3 regions of the Allobosea sp. 05T433 genome follow, and region 2 is predicted to be linked to each of the others. Evidence: riboswitches for the same ligand, from Rfam matches in the RefSeq annotation. Region 2 holds a riboswitch; each other region holds the start of a gene.

Region 1 (4,410 bases), on a different contig from region 2:
CCATGCCCTCGAGCGCCGCGCGTTCGTTCTCGCCCATCGCCAGCACTTCGGCGCGCAGATCCTGCGTGATCTTCATCGAGCAGAATTTCGGCCCGCACATCGAACAGAAATGCGCGACCTTGTGGGCATCCTTCGGCAGGGTCTCGTCATGGAAGGAACGTGCCGTATCGGGGTCGAGCGCCAGGTTGAACTGGTCCTCCCAGCGGAAGTCGAAGCGGGCGCGCGAGACCGCGTCGTCGCGGATCTTGGCCGCTGGATGGCCCTTGGCGAGATCGGCGGCATGGGCCGCGATCCGATAGGTGATGACGCCGGTCTTGACGTCGTCGCGGTTGGGAAGGCCGAGATGCTCCTTGGGCGTGACATAGCAGAGCATGGCGCAGCCGAACCAGCCGATCATCGCCGCGCCGATGCCCGAGGTGATGTGGTCGTAACCCGGCGCGATGTCGGTGGTCAGCGGTCCCAGCGTGTAGAACGGCGCCTCGCCGCATTCGCGCAGCTGCTTGTCCATGTTCTCCTTGATCTTGTGCATCGGCACGTGGCCCGGGCCCTCGATCATCACCTGGCAGCCCTTGTCCCAGGCGACCTTGGTGAGCTCGCCCAGCGTCTCCAGCTCGGCAAACTGGGCGCGGTCATTGGCGTCGGCGATCGAGCCCGGACGCAGGCCGTCGCCGAGCGAGAAGGAGACGTCATATTTGCGCATGATCTCGCAAATCTCGTCGAAGCGCTCGTAGAGGAAGCTCTCCTTGTGGTGCGCGAGGCACCAGCGCGCCATGATCGAGCCGCCGCGCGAGACGATGCCCGTGACGCGGCTCGCAGTGAGCGGGACATAGGGCAGGCGCACGCCGGCATGGATGGTGAAATAGTCGACGCCCTGCTCGGCCTGCTCGATCAGCGTGTCCTTGAAGACCTCCCAGTCGAGCTTGATCGGGTCGCCGCCGACCTTCTCAAGCGCCTGGTAGATCGGCACCGTGCCGATCGGAACCGGCGAGTTGCGCAGGATCCAGGAGCGGATGTTGTGGATGTTGCGGCCGGTCGACAGGTCCATCACCGTGTCGGCGCCCCAGCGGATCGCCCAGACCAGCTTCTCGACCTCCTCGGCAGCGCCGGACGTCACGGCCGAATTGCCGATATTGGCGTTGATCTTGACCAGGAAATTGCGGCCGATCGCCATCGGCTCCAGTTCGGGGTGGTTGATATTGGCCGGGATGATGGCGCGGCCGCGGGCGATTTCCTCGCGCACGAATTCAGGGGTGACGAATTCCGGAACCGAGGCGCCAAAGCTCTCGCCATCGGCATGGCGCTCGCGTGCGCCTTCGAGCATCGCGGCGCGGCCGAGATTCTCGCGATGCGCGACATAGATCATCTCGGGCGTGATGATGCCGGCCTTGGCGAACTCGTACTGGGTCGCCATCTGGCCGGGCTTCGCCTCGAGGATCGGGCGTGGGGCCGGGCAGGCGGGAACGAGCTGTTCAGGCGAGATATGGCCGTTATCGGCGGCAGTGACGGCGCGGCCGGGCACGGTCGTGAAGCCGGAGGCATCGAGCCAGGCGCGGCGCGGCTGCGGCAGGCCGGCATTCAGGTCGATCGTGACATCGCTCTCGGTGAACGGACCGGACGGGTCGTAGATCCGGACCGGCGGCTCGGAATCGGTGGTGAGCTGAACTTCGCGGAAGGGCACCCGCATCTCGGGATGGTCCGGCGGCGCGACATAGATCTTGCGCGAGCCGATGATCGGTCCGGTCGTCACGCTTTGAGGGGCAGCCTTGACGGTATTCTTCTGGGGCTTGGTGTGGGCGTTCATGGGATCTCCTCCTTGGTCCAAGGTTCAGGAGATCCGGGTTTAGAAGCGGTCCAGTCGCTGTCTGCGGGTACACGTGTGGCGCACGCCGCGTTCCAGTCCCTCCGCCGGTATGACCCGGATCAGGTTCGACGGGTTCGGCTTTGGACGCCATCTCAGCTCTTGCGAGCACCCCTCGGAACGAAGCGGAGGTTAGGGCCGGCGGCTCTTGAACGCAACCGGCAAGGGGCGGGATGCGGCCCTGCCATGCGGCGCCGGAATGCCGGGCTCAGGCGAGAATGTCGACRTTCTGGCCCTGGCCAGCGGCAAGAGTAGCCTTCTGGGACTCGGCACTCTGCTGCAGCATATCCACGAGCGCTTGGTCGGACGTCGCCTGCTGCTTCACCATCGCTGTCTGCAAGGTCTGGCGGGTCGAGGCTGCCTGGCTTGCGGCAAAGCCCTGCGCGATCGCGACGGTTGTCTCACTCATCTCAACTCTCCTTACGACAGGTCTTAAGCCGGAGAGCTTGCTGATTCCTGAATCCCCTGATCCGGGGAGACCGGCGCGACGGTCGCCCGCCGCGCCGGTTCTATTGGTTCACTGCGGCTGATTCTGCCCGGCCAGCAGCGGGGTGATGCGTCGGAGCGTGACGCGGCGGTTCTCGCGGGCGGCCTCCTGCGTCTGCACCTTGAGATACTGCTCGCCATAGCCCTGCGTCGTCAGGTTCTCCGGCGGCACCTGGAAATCGCGCGTCAGGATCTCGGCGACCGATTGGGCCCGGCGATCCGAGAGCGAGAGGTTGTCGACATCCGAGCCGACGGCGTCGGTATGGCCCTCGACCAGGAAAACCTCATTCGGCGCGCGCTGCAGTGCCTGGCTGATCGAGGCGGCAATCACCGAGAGCCGCTGCGCCTGGTTGGGGGTGACCTCCCAGGACCCGGTCTCGAAGGTTACCGTGTCGATATCGACGCTGCGCATGCGGGCGCGCAGGTCCGGCGAGTAGCGGACCTCGTCGAGCGTGTAGCGGCGCGGGATCGCGGCGATCGGCGGGGCGGTGATCGTCTCATAGATCAGGCGCTGGTCGGCCTGCTCGGCGTCGACGATATAGCGCTCGCGCGGGATCGGCAGCGGCGGCGGCGGCAGCACGACGACCTCGTCCGAGAAGCGCATATCCGGCCGATCGCGGCGGGTGTTGTCGATCATCACGATCTCATCGCCATCGCGCATGCGCCGGGTCCGGCGGATCAGGCGGCCATCCTCGTCGGTCACGGTGATGATGCGGCTGCCGTCCGGCCGTTCGAACACGGTGACGTTCTCGTCTCCGCGCCGTTCGGTCCGTCCCTGCCAGCCGAGGTCGCGGAAGCGCTCGGTCTCGTCGCGGCGGATGATGGCACGGTCGTCGTCGCGGATGATCGTGCGACCGGGCTCGCGAATGATCGTGACGTCGCCCTCGCGGCGCTCCTCGCGGCGCCCGCGGACATCGTCGAGGCGGGTCGCGCCCTGCGTCGCCATGATGCCGCCGAGCACGCCGACGCCAAGGCCGATCGCAGCCGCGCCACCGAGGCCGATGCCACCGCGACGGCCCTGCCGGTCAGGCGGGGGCAGTTGCCCGGGTCCAGCGGCTGGAGGCTGGCCGGCCGGAGGCGGAGCGAGCGTCTGGCCCGGCTGCGGCGGTGCAACGGGCGGCGGGACTGCGCCGGGCGCGCGACCGCCGGGGGGCGGGGCGAGCGGGGCTGCTGCCGGCGGCTGAGCGGGTAGCGGCGCCGGAACCTGACCGGGTGTTGCAGAAGGCGGTTGGCCGGCTGGCGGCGCGCCGGGCGCACGACCACCCGGAGGCGGCACCAGCGGCTGGGTCACGGGCGGCTGAGCTTGCGGGGCAGTTCCTGGCACCGGCGCTGGTGTCGGGCGAGCCGCCGGGGGTTGGGTAGGAGCCGTCGCTGGCGCCGCCTCCGGTTGGCCGGCTGGCGGCGCGCCGGGCGCACGACCACCCGGAGGCGGCGCCAGTGGCTGGGTGGCGGGCGGCTGGGCTTGCGGAGCCGTTCCTGGCACCGGTGCTGGCGTCGGGCGAGCCGCCGGAGGCTGGCCCGGAGCTGCCGCTGGCGCCTGGCCGGCCGGGGGCGTGCCGGGCGCACGGCCGGCAGGAGGTGGCGCCAGCGGGGCGGTAGCGGGCGGCTGGGTTTGCGGAGCCGCTCCGGGAGCGCGTCCCCCTGCTGGGGGCGTCAACGGTGCGGTTGCCGGCGGCTGCGCCTGTGGGGCGGGAATCGGACGGGCTGCCGGCGGCTGCACGGGGGCCGGGACGGGCGGCTGGGCGCGCGGCGGCACGGCCTGAGGCTGGCTGGGCTGGGCTGGAGGAGCCGGGCGCGGCACCGCCGGGATTGGCTGAGGCGCGGAGGAGGGCGGGGGCGCGGGTTGCGGCCGTATGGCTGGTGGGCGTCCGGGTTCGCCGGCGCCCGGCGGCACGGGGCGCGGCATCTGCGGCTCGCGGCGCGGTTCAGGCGGCGGCGCGGCGCGTGGGCGTGGCTGCGCGGGTGGCGCTGCGCTTGGCGCCGGAGGCGCGACCGGCCGCTGGATCGCAGGCGGCGCCCCGGGTGCTCCGGGAGCGGGCCGCGGGCGTTCGGCCCCAGGCGGGCGC
Region 2 (4,410 bases):
GACCGTCGTTTCCTGACGCTGGCGGCAGGGATGGCGTTGGGTCTGTTCGCCCAGATCGGCCTTCTCGCCCATCTGTTCTCCCTGCTCGTCCCGGCGATCGGGCCTCAAAATGCCGGGCTGGCCATGGGCGGCGCAACGATCGCCGCGATCGCAGGCAGGACGGTGGTCGGCCTCGTCATGCCTGCCTCGGCGGACCGCCGCCTCGTCGCCTGCGCGAGCTATGCGGTCCAGATCGGCGGGTCATTGACCTTCCTGATCGCGGGCGATGCCAACGCAACGCTGATGATCATGGGCGTCATTCTGTTCGGTGCGGGGATTGGCAATGCCACATCCCTGCCACCGCTCATCGCACAGGTCGAATTCGGCAAGGCAGACGTTGCCCGCGTCGTTCCACTGATCGTTGCCATCGGACAGGCAAGTTATTCCTTTGCKCCGGCCGTGTTCGGCGCTCTGCGGACGCTGTCGCCAACCGGACTGTCGAGCTTCGATGGGGCAGCGCTGTCTGCGGTCGCTGCCGTGGTGCAAGCAGCCGCCATTGCCTGTTTCCTATGGGGGCGCCAAAGGCGCTCGCTGCCAGGCGCGACCGCATGACGGAGACAGGCCCCTTGGACCTGGCAGGGGCGAACCCTGTGCGGCTAGCCCTCGCCACCTGCGTCGGACAGCACCCTTGCCGGCACGGGGAGGACGGTCGCCCTCTGGCCGTTTTGCGTGGCCAGCCATTTCAGATAGCGCAGGCGTGCCGCCACCGTGTTGCTGCGATGGGTGTTTTGCAGCCACTCAAGATACTCGGCGAGGCGAACGGTGATGATCTGGACGGTCTTGCCCTTGGCCAGAAGCAGCTCCGTCGCGGCAGCGAACTGGCGCTTCCATTCGGGATAGGAGCGGGGGATCCTGGGGTCCTTGCCGACCATGTCCAGCAAGGCAGGAAAGTCATCTTCCGAATACCACGGTACCAGCACGGTGTCGTAGTAATCGAACTTCCGCATGGCTGTGTCCGCCCAGCAATCGGAAAGCGTCGCCCACCTGCGATCCTACCAGTTCTCCAGCTGGTTTACGAGTTGCGCGCAGTGCCTCACCGGTTTGCGCGCGGGCGAGTTGCAGATCTCGGGATATCCGGTCGGCGCCATCACGAAGGATGCAAGCCCTCCGTCGGGCACGGAAAGCCCGTTTCAAGCCCGTTTCCTGGGCTCTGCCCCGATCCCGCCCCGGCGCGGGGATCGGCCGTTTCCTTCGCGCCCATTCGGTCAGGCGCGCCTAGGCGCTGGCCGGCAAGGATTTCAGCGTCCTGATGATCTCGCTCTCGGTATAGGGTTTTCGAAAGAACCGGGCCCGCTCAGGCAATTTCTGAGGGTCGACCCGGACATGGCCCGAGGTCACCATCAGCCCGATCGGCGGCCATTTCTCGCGCACGACCTCGACCAGCTGCAGGCCGTTCAGCGAGCCCGGCATCTCGACATCGGTGAAGAGGATGCGGACATCGTCGCGTTGCTCGAGAATGGCCAGGGCCTCGTCGGCGGTCGCTGCCTCGACGGCGAGGTAACCGGCCTCCTCGACGAGCAAGGCCGCATACATCCTGATGATCGGCTCGTCGTCGACAACGAGAACAACCGGCTTTTCCGCGTCTGTAGGCACTGGGCTTCTCCTGAACCGCCTTCTTGTCGCGGCGGTAGAGGTCCAACGGCTCATGGACCGCAACGTTCCGCCGTCGCGCCTGCTTTGGGCGCTACGGACAATGCAGGCTGTTGGCATGGCCGGCGGAGCGCTCCCTCGTGAAGCTGCCCGCCTGGCCGCGCGTGCCGGCAGCGGAAGCGGAGCGCGGGTGAATGGCGGCAGGCGAGGTGCCTCAGCAGCGCCTTGGACCGGCGAAGATTCCCGGCCCCTGGCCCGCCAGCCGGGGTCCTCCCGGCGTTCGTGTCTGATTGGCCTTGACCTCGCTGCCGCCCCGGCTCCAGACTGCGCGGATCCAAGGAGATCCCCGGCAAGGGGCTGAGAAACCGCTGGCAGACCGGGTGTTCCCCGGAGAGGCGCGCGGAAATCCTTCGAACCTGATCCGGCTCATACCGGCGGAGGGATGGAGCGTCGCGGCACTTGCCGGCAGCCGAAGGGCTGCCAGATCTCCTTCCCCGAGCGGGCGAGGAGTTTGCCTATGCGAGGCCCGCCACACACCACCCTTCGCCGATCTGGCGACGCTTCCGGGCCCGTCGCCTGCGAGGCGCCGGCCGCCACCGATATCGCCATCATTGGCGGCGGCCTGATCGGTTTGTCCATCGGCTGGCGGCTGGCCCGGCGCGGGCTCGATGTGACCGTTTTCGAGCGTGGCACGATCGGGCAAGGGGCAAGCCTTGCCGCGACCGGCATGCTGGCCGCGGCCGCCGAGCTGGAGCCGGGCGGCGAGGAGCAGCTGCCACTGGCGCTCGAAAGCCAAAGGCTCTGGCCGGGTTTTGCGCGCGAGCTCGAAGCCGAGAGCGGGCTCGGCGTCGACTATCGCCGGGACGGTGTCCTGCTGGTCGCGCTGGGGCGTGAGGAGGTCGAGCGCCTGCGTTTCCGCCATGACATGCAGCGGCGCGCCGAGGTCGAGGCTGCATGGCTTAGCGGGGCGCAATGCCGCGAACGCGAGCCCGGGCTGAGGCCCTCGGTCGTTGCCGGCATTCTCTGCCCGGCCGACCATCAGGTCGATCCGCCGCGCGTCATGGCGGCGCTACGACGCTCCTGTCTCGCGGCCGGAGGGCACCTGGTCGAAGCCTGCGAGGCCGAGCCGGAGCTGGCCGGCGGCCGCGCTCTCGGCGTCTCGACGCCGCGCGGGCTCTGCAAGGCCCCGATCGTGATTGCGGCCGCCGGCGCCTGGACCCGATTTCAGGGGCTCGACATCCCCGTCCGCCCGCTCAAGGGTCAGTCACTCGCCCTGCGCAGCACGCCCGAGACCGGCACGCTCGCGCGTGTCGTCTGGACCGAGCAGGTGCATCTCGCTCCCAAGAGCGACGGCACTCTCCTCGTCGGCGCCACCATGGAAGAACGCGGCTTCGACGACAGCGTGACCGCTGGCGGCGTCTATGCCCTGCTCGACGGCGCCCGGCGCGCACTGCCCTCGATCGAGGAGATGCCGGTCGAGGCGATCTGGTCCGGCTTCCGCCCGACCTCGATCGACGATGCGCCGATCCTTGGTGAGACGGGGATAGCGGGCCTGCTCGTTGCGACCGGCCATCACCGCAACGGCTATCTGCTCGCCCCCGTCACGGCAGCCGCGATCGAGCAACTCCTCGTCGAGAATCGCATCACGGGTCCGGCCGCGTCATTCGGCCAGGCGCGCTTCACCCCCTGTCTGGAGGCAACCTCATGAAACTCATCATCAATGGCAAGGACCGCGATAGCGCAGCGGAGAATTTGGCGGCGCTTTGGCAGGAGGAGACGGCCGAGATGGACTTGCCGGGTCCGCAGGGCTTCGCGATCGCGCTCAATGGCACCGTGGTCCGGCAGGTCGACTGGGCGCAGACGCCTCTGTCGCGCAACGACCGCGTCGAAATCATCCGTGCCTTCGCAGGGGGCTGACATGAGCACTCCGATCGAGGCCCTCACCATGGCGGGCACGGCATTGTCGTCGCGGCTCCTCATTGGCACGGCCGGCTATCCGAGCCAGCGCATCATGGTCGATGCCATCGAGGCCAGCGGTTCGGATCTTGTCACGCTCTCCCTGCGTCGCATTTCGCTGCAGGGCCATGGCTCCGACACGGTGCGCCTGCTTGCCGGCCGCCGCTTCCTGCCCAACACGGCAGGCTGCGAAACCGCGCGCGACGCCATCCTCACCGCCGAGCTTGCACGCGAGGCGCTTGGCACCAACTGGATCAAGCTCGAGGTGATCGGCGATCGCGAGACGCTCTATCCCGATGTCGGTGAGCTGCTGGAGGCGACGCGCCAGCTCGTCGACAAGGGCTTCGTCGTCCTGCCCTGTTGCAACGACGATCCGGTGATTTGCGCTCGCCTGGCTGATCTCGGGGCCGCCGCCGTGATGCCGATGGGGTCGCTGATCGGCTCGGGCATGGGCGTCGCCAATCCGGCCAATCTCGAGCTGATCTGTGCCCGCTCGCCCGTGCCCGTGATCGTTGATGCCGGCATCGGCACGGCCTCCGACGCGGTGATCGCCATGGAATGCGGCGCGAGCGGGGTTCTGCTCAACACCGCCGTCGCCAAGGCCGATGATCCGGTGCGAATGGCACTCGCCATGCGTCACGCCGTCGAGGCCGGCTGGAACGCCCGCTTGGCGGGGCGCATTCCGCGGCGTGGGCGGGCTCAGCCGTCCAGCCCGCAGCTCGGGCTTGTGGGGTCGTGAACAGGCTGCCCGACCGGCTGCTCGTCGTCACCGACCGGCATCAGGCCGTGAAGCCTTTGCCGCAGCTTGTCTCTGCGGCGCTCGCC
Region 3 (4,410 bases), on a different contig from region 2:
CCTCGGGCTTGAGCGAGGAGGCGGAAGCCAGCGCCGGATAGCAGATCGCAGGCCGCAGATTCGCAAACAGGCCAAGATCCTTGCGCAAGCGCAGCAGGCCGGCTTCGGGGCGATGCTGATAGGGCACATCCGCCCATTTCGGGCCGCCCACAGCGCCGAACAGCACCGCATCGGCATCCTGGGCGAGCTTCATGTCGCCTTCCGAGATCGCCGCCTTGTGCGCGTCATAGGCAGCGCCGCCGACAAGTCCGCGCTCGATGGCGAAGGAGGCGAGGCCCTGCCTCTCGAACCAGCCGACGATCTTCTCGACCTGGCCGGTCACTTCGGGACCGATGCCGTCGCCCGGCAGGAGGAGGAGCTTGTGGGTCGCCATGGTCGCCTCACGCGTTTGTCGGATGTTGCTGGGGCCAGAGCGGCCTTGCCGGGCTGATTAGGCGGGGAACGGGAGTGACGCAAGCGCAGCCGCGGGGCAGCGCGCCTGCGCGGCAAGCAGAAGCTGTACGATCGGCACCAGCATCGAACCGCTTCACTCCGGCCGGAGTGAAGCGGAGAGCTGGAAGCCGTCGCAGAGCGCGACGATGGTTTCCGGATCGGAGCCGCTAGCGCAGTGCCTCTGGCATCAGCCAGTATCCCGACGGCAACGGGTGCTCCGTCCTCAGGCCTTCTTCTCCATGTTCCAGAAGAACTGGACGGGCGAGAGCACCATGCCGGTCAGGCTCTTGCGATAGGCCATTGGCTGCTGCACCAGCCCCGCCGGCGCATAGGGCACCGTCTCGAAGGCGCGCTTCTCGATCGAGGCGGCCAGCTCCTTCTGCTTGGCCACTTCAGGCGTTGCAATCCACTGATCGCGCAGACCTTCCAGCGTGGCATCCTCCGGCCAGCCGAACCAGGCGGCAGGGCCATTGCTGCGCAACAGCGGATGCAGCGCGGGATTGAGCACGTCGGCGCCCGACCAGAGCGTGTGGAACACCGACCAGCCGCCCTGGTCCGGCAATCCGCGGTTGGAACGCCTGCCGATGAAGCTGGCCCAATCGGTCGCGACCAGATCGACAGTCATGCCGAGCTTCTTCAGCAGTTCCTGTGTCACCAGGCACTGGTTATAGGCGATCGGCTGGTCGGCGGGTGCCAGTAGCAACACCTTCTCGTTCTTGTAGCCGGCCTCCTGCAGCATGGCCTTGGCCCGCTCCAGATTGTTGCCGAGTGCAGCCTGTCCGCCCGCTCCGGTCGACATCGGCGAGCCCGGCGTGAAGAAGGTCTTGCACTCCTTGTAGTAGTCCTTGCTGCCGACGACCGCCTCCATGTAGTCGGTCTGATCGATTGCCATCATCACCGCCCGGCGGATGCCGGGATTGTTGAAGGGCGGCTGCAGATGGTTGAAACGCATCAGCAAGATCAGTCCCAGCGGCACGTTCTCGATCGCGATCTCGGGATTGCTCTTGAGCAGGGGCAGGAGATCGACCGGCGGCTGTTCGTACCAGTCGACCTCGCCCTGCATCAGCGCGCCGACTGCGGCTGAAACCTCGGTCAGCGGCAACCATTCGATACGGTCGATCTTGGCGACCTTGCCGCCAGCGGCCCAGGACGGAGCCTCCTCTCGTGGCCTGTACTTGGCGAAGCGCTCATAGATCGCGTTCTGGCCCGGCACCCATTGCTTGTCCATGAAGCGCCAGGGTCCGGAACCGATCGCCTCCGTGATGTTCTTGGTTGGCTCCATCATGGCCACGCGCTCGGGCATCATGAAGGGCACGTTCGAGGAGAGCTTGCCGAGCGCGTCCGGCAGCATCGGGAAGGGCTTCTTCAGGCGGATGGCGAAGGTGCGCTGATCGACGACATCGTAACCCTCGACGAATGTCGCGAAAGTCTGCCCGAAGGCATCGCGCGCCGACCAACGCTTGATCGAGGCAATGCAGTCCTGCGCCCTGACCGGCTGCTCGTCGTGGAACATCAGTCCGTCGCGCAGATGGAAGGTCCAGCGCAGCCCGTCCGGCGCAGTCTCCCAGCTCTCGACCATTTGCGGCTGGATGCGGAACTGCGCGTCCGTCGCAAAGAGGGTATCATATATCAGATAGCCGTGATTGCGGATAACATAGCTCGTAGCGACGATCGGATCGAGGGAGGGCAACGGCGTTGACGGAATGAAGCGCAGCGTATTGGCGCGCGACTGCGCGCGCGACGGAAATCCAACGAGGCTGGAAGCGGTTAAAGCGGAACTTCCGGCCAGAATCTGACGGCGATTGAGTCGCATTCGGCATCCCCTTGCTCTTGAGCTTTCGCGCCTGGCGCGCCTGCCTTCTGTTAAGCAAGAGATATACCAGCATGACCATGCGGCCAGACGCAATGGCCCTTGCGATGGCCAGGCGGCATCAACTGGACTCGCCCCGGCCCGCTCGCTATTCCCTTGACCGTCTCAACGGGGTGCCCGGCGATTTCGGGCTGAGAGGGAAGCGCAGGGCTTTCAACCCGTCGAACCTGATCCGGATCGTGCCGGCGGAGGGATTGAGCACTGGCGTCTCGCAACCGGAGACCGCCTTCCCTCTCGACCGTCATGGCCTGCCGTCGAATGCATGCGGGGTGACGCCATGACCTTTCTGAACAACCGGTTGACCCGGATCGCCGCCGCGCTCTCGGCGCTCCTGCTCGCGACGCCGTCCATGGCCCAGGAGAAACCGGCACTGACGGTCTACACTTATTCCTCCTTCACCGGGAAATACGGTCCCGGCGCGAAAGTGAAGGCGGCCTTCGAGGCGCAATGCAGTTGCACGCTGAACTGGGTCGCAAGCGATGATGCCGGCTCCCTCGTCGCGCGCCTGAAGCTGGAGGGTGAGGCGACCAAGGCCGATGCCGTGCTCGGCCTCGACATGAACCTTGCTGCAGAAGCCAAGGCGACGGGACTGTTCCAGCCCCATGGCCAGGACCGTGCCGCGCTCACTTTGCCCATCGCCTGGACTGACGATACCTTCCTGCCCTTCGATTGGGGGCATCTCGCCTTCGTCTATGATTCAACCAAACTTGCCGCGCCGCCCACCAGCCTGAAGCAGCTTGTCGACGATCCGAATGGGCCAAAGCTCGTGCTGCAGGACCCGCGCACCAGCGCGCCCGGGCTTGGCTTCCTGCTCTGGATGCGATCCGTCTATGGCGACGGCGCTGACGCCGCCTGGACCAGGCTCAAGCCGCGCATCGTCACCTTCACCAAGGGCTGGTCCGAGGCCTACGGACTCTTCCTCAAGGGCGAGGCCGACATGGTGCTCTCCTACGCGACATCGCCGGCCTATCACATCGGCGCCGAGAAGAAGACGCAGTACAAGGCCGCCCCCTTCAGCGAAGGCCACTATCTGCATGTCGAACTCGCCGGCATGACGCGCACGACGCGGCAGCCGGAACTCGCCAAACGCTTCCTCGCCTTCACGCTTTCGGACGCCTTCCAATCGCTGATCCCGGAAGGCAACTGGATGATGCCGGCGAAACAGGCGACAGGTGGACTGCCGGCTTCATTCGCCGATGTCGTCAAGCCGGAACGAACCTTGCTGTTCACGCCGGACGAGGTGCGCACGCAGCGCCGAACCTTCATCGACGCCTGGCTCGCCGCAGCGAGCCGCTGAGGCCTTGCTCCGCCCGGCCACGCTCACTGCGCTTGCCATCCTTGCGCTCGCCGGCGCCTCGCTCGCCGGGCTGGCGCGAGCCGGCGGCGACGTCGCGGCCCTGTCGTCGCTCGGCCCCTATCTCGCTCGCCTCGTCGCAGGAGCGACCGTCCAGGCGGGCCTGTCGATGCTGCTCTCGCTTCTGCTGGGCACGGCACTGGCGCTTGCCTTGCTGCGCCGCCGCTTCCCAAGCCGCAACCTCCTGCTCGCCGTGCTGACCGCCGCCGCCGTCGCACCGACGATCGTGATCGTCTTCGGCGTCATCGCGATCTATGGCCGTTCCGGGTTGCTCGGCGACCTGGCGCGTGCCGTCGGTGCTGAACCGCCGGCGATCTACGGGCTCCAGGGTATCCTGATCGCGCATGTGCTGATGAATACGCCGCTGGTGACGCGCACGCTGCTTCAGGCCTTCGGCCGCGAACCGGGCGAGCGGAGGCGCCTGGCGTCGGCACTCGGCTTCTCCGCCGCCGATTGTTTCCGGCATCTCGACTGGCCCGTGATCCGGCGCGAAGCCCCGGCGCTAGCCACCTTCGTCTTTCTGCTCTGCTTCACGAGCTTTGCCGTCGTGCTCTCGCTCGGTGGCGGGCCTGCCAATGCGACGCTGGAAGTCGCGATCTACGAAGCGGTCCGTTTCGAGGCCGATTTCGCCCGCGCGGCCGCTCTCGCCAGCCTCCAGCTTGTGCTCTGCCTCGGACTTGCGACTGCGCTCGCCGCACTCGCGCCGGCGGCCCGCGACGAGGCAAGTGCCGAGCGCCATGCGGTGCGCCCCGAT

Evidence for each region. A riboswitch is a leader RNA that binds a small molecule or an ion and turns the genes downstream of it on or off. The one in region 2 is predicted to bind thiamine pyrophosphate.
Region 1: another riboswitch for thiamine pyrophosphate. It lies ahead of thiC (phosphomethylpyrimidine synthase ThiC); the one in region 2 lies ahead of thiO (glycine oxidase ThiO).
Region 3: another riboswitch for thiamine pyrophosphate. It lies ahead of thiB (thiamine ABC transporter substrate binding subunit); the one in region 2 lies ahead of thiO (glycine oxidase ThiO).

What each region holds. Positions count from the first base shown of each region.
Region 1 is NZ_JBFTKS010000009.1:90,866-95,275, reverse strand. Features, by position in the region: gene thiC (phosphomethylpyrimidine synthase ThiC) at 1-1,801, opposite strand, end outside; TPP riboswitch at 1,880-1,984, opposite strand; gene AC1DGP_RS14675 (hypothetical protein) at 2,067-2,267, opposite strand; gene AC1DGP_RS14670 (OmpA family protein) at 2,376-3,635, opposite strand.
Region 2 is NZ_JBFTKS010000031.1:29,871-34,280, reverse strand. Features, by position in the region: gene AC1DGP_RS29615 (MFS transporter) at 1-591, shown strand, start outside; gene AC1DGP_RS29610 (hypothetical protein) at 636-986, opposite strand; gene AC1DGP_RS29605 (response regulator) at 1,255-1,632, opposite strand; TPP riboswitch at 1,957-2,089, shown strand; gene thiO (glycine oxidase ThiO) at 2,147-3,337, shown strand; gene thiS (sulfur carrier protein ThiS) at 3,334-3,546, shown strand; gene thiG (thiazole synthase) at 3,548-4,324, shown strand; gene AC1DGP_RS29585 (thiamine phosphate synthase) at 4,321-4,410, shown strand, end outside.
Region 3 is NZ_JBFTKS010000003.1:242,336-246,745, forward strand. Features, by position in the region: gene leuB (3-isopropylmalate dehydrogenase) at 1-373, opposite strand, end outside; gene AC1DGP_RS05385 (ABC transporter substrate-binding protein) at 656-2,245, opposite strand; TPP riboswitch at 2,402-2,513, shown strand; gene thiB (thiamine ABC transporter substrate binding subunit) at 2,580-3,599, shown strand; gene AC1DGP_RS05395 (ABC transporter permease family protein) at 3,604-4,410, shown strand, end outside.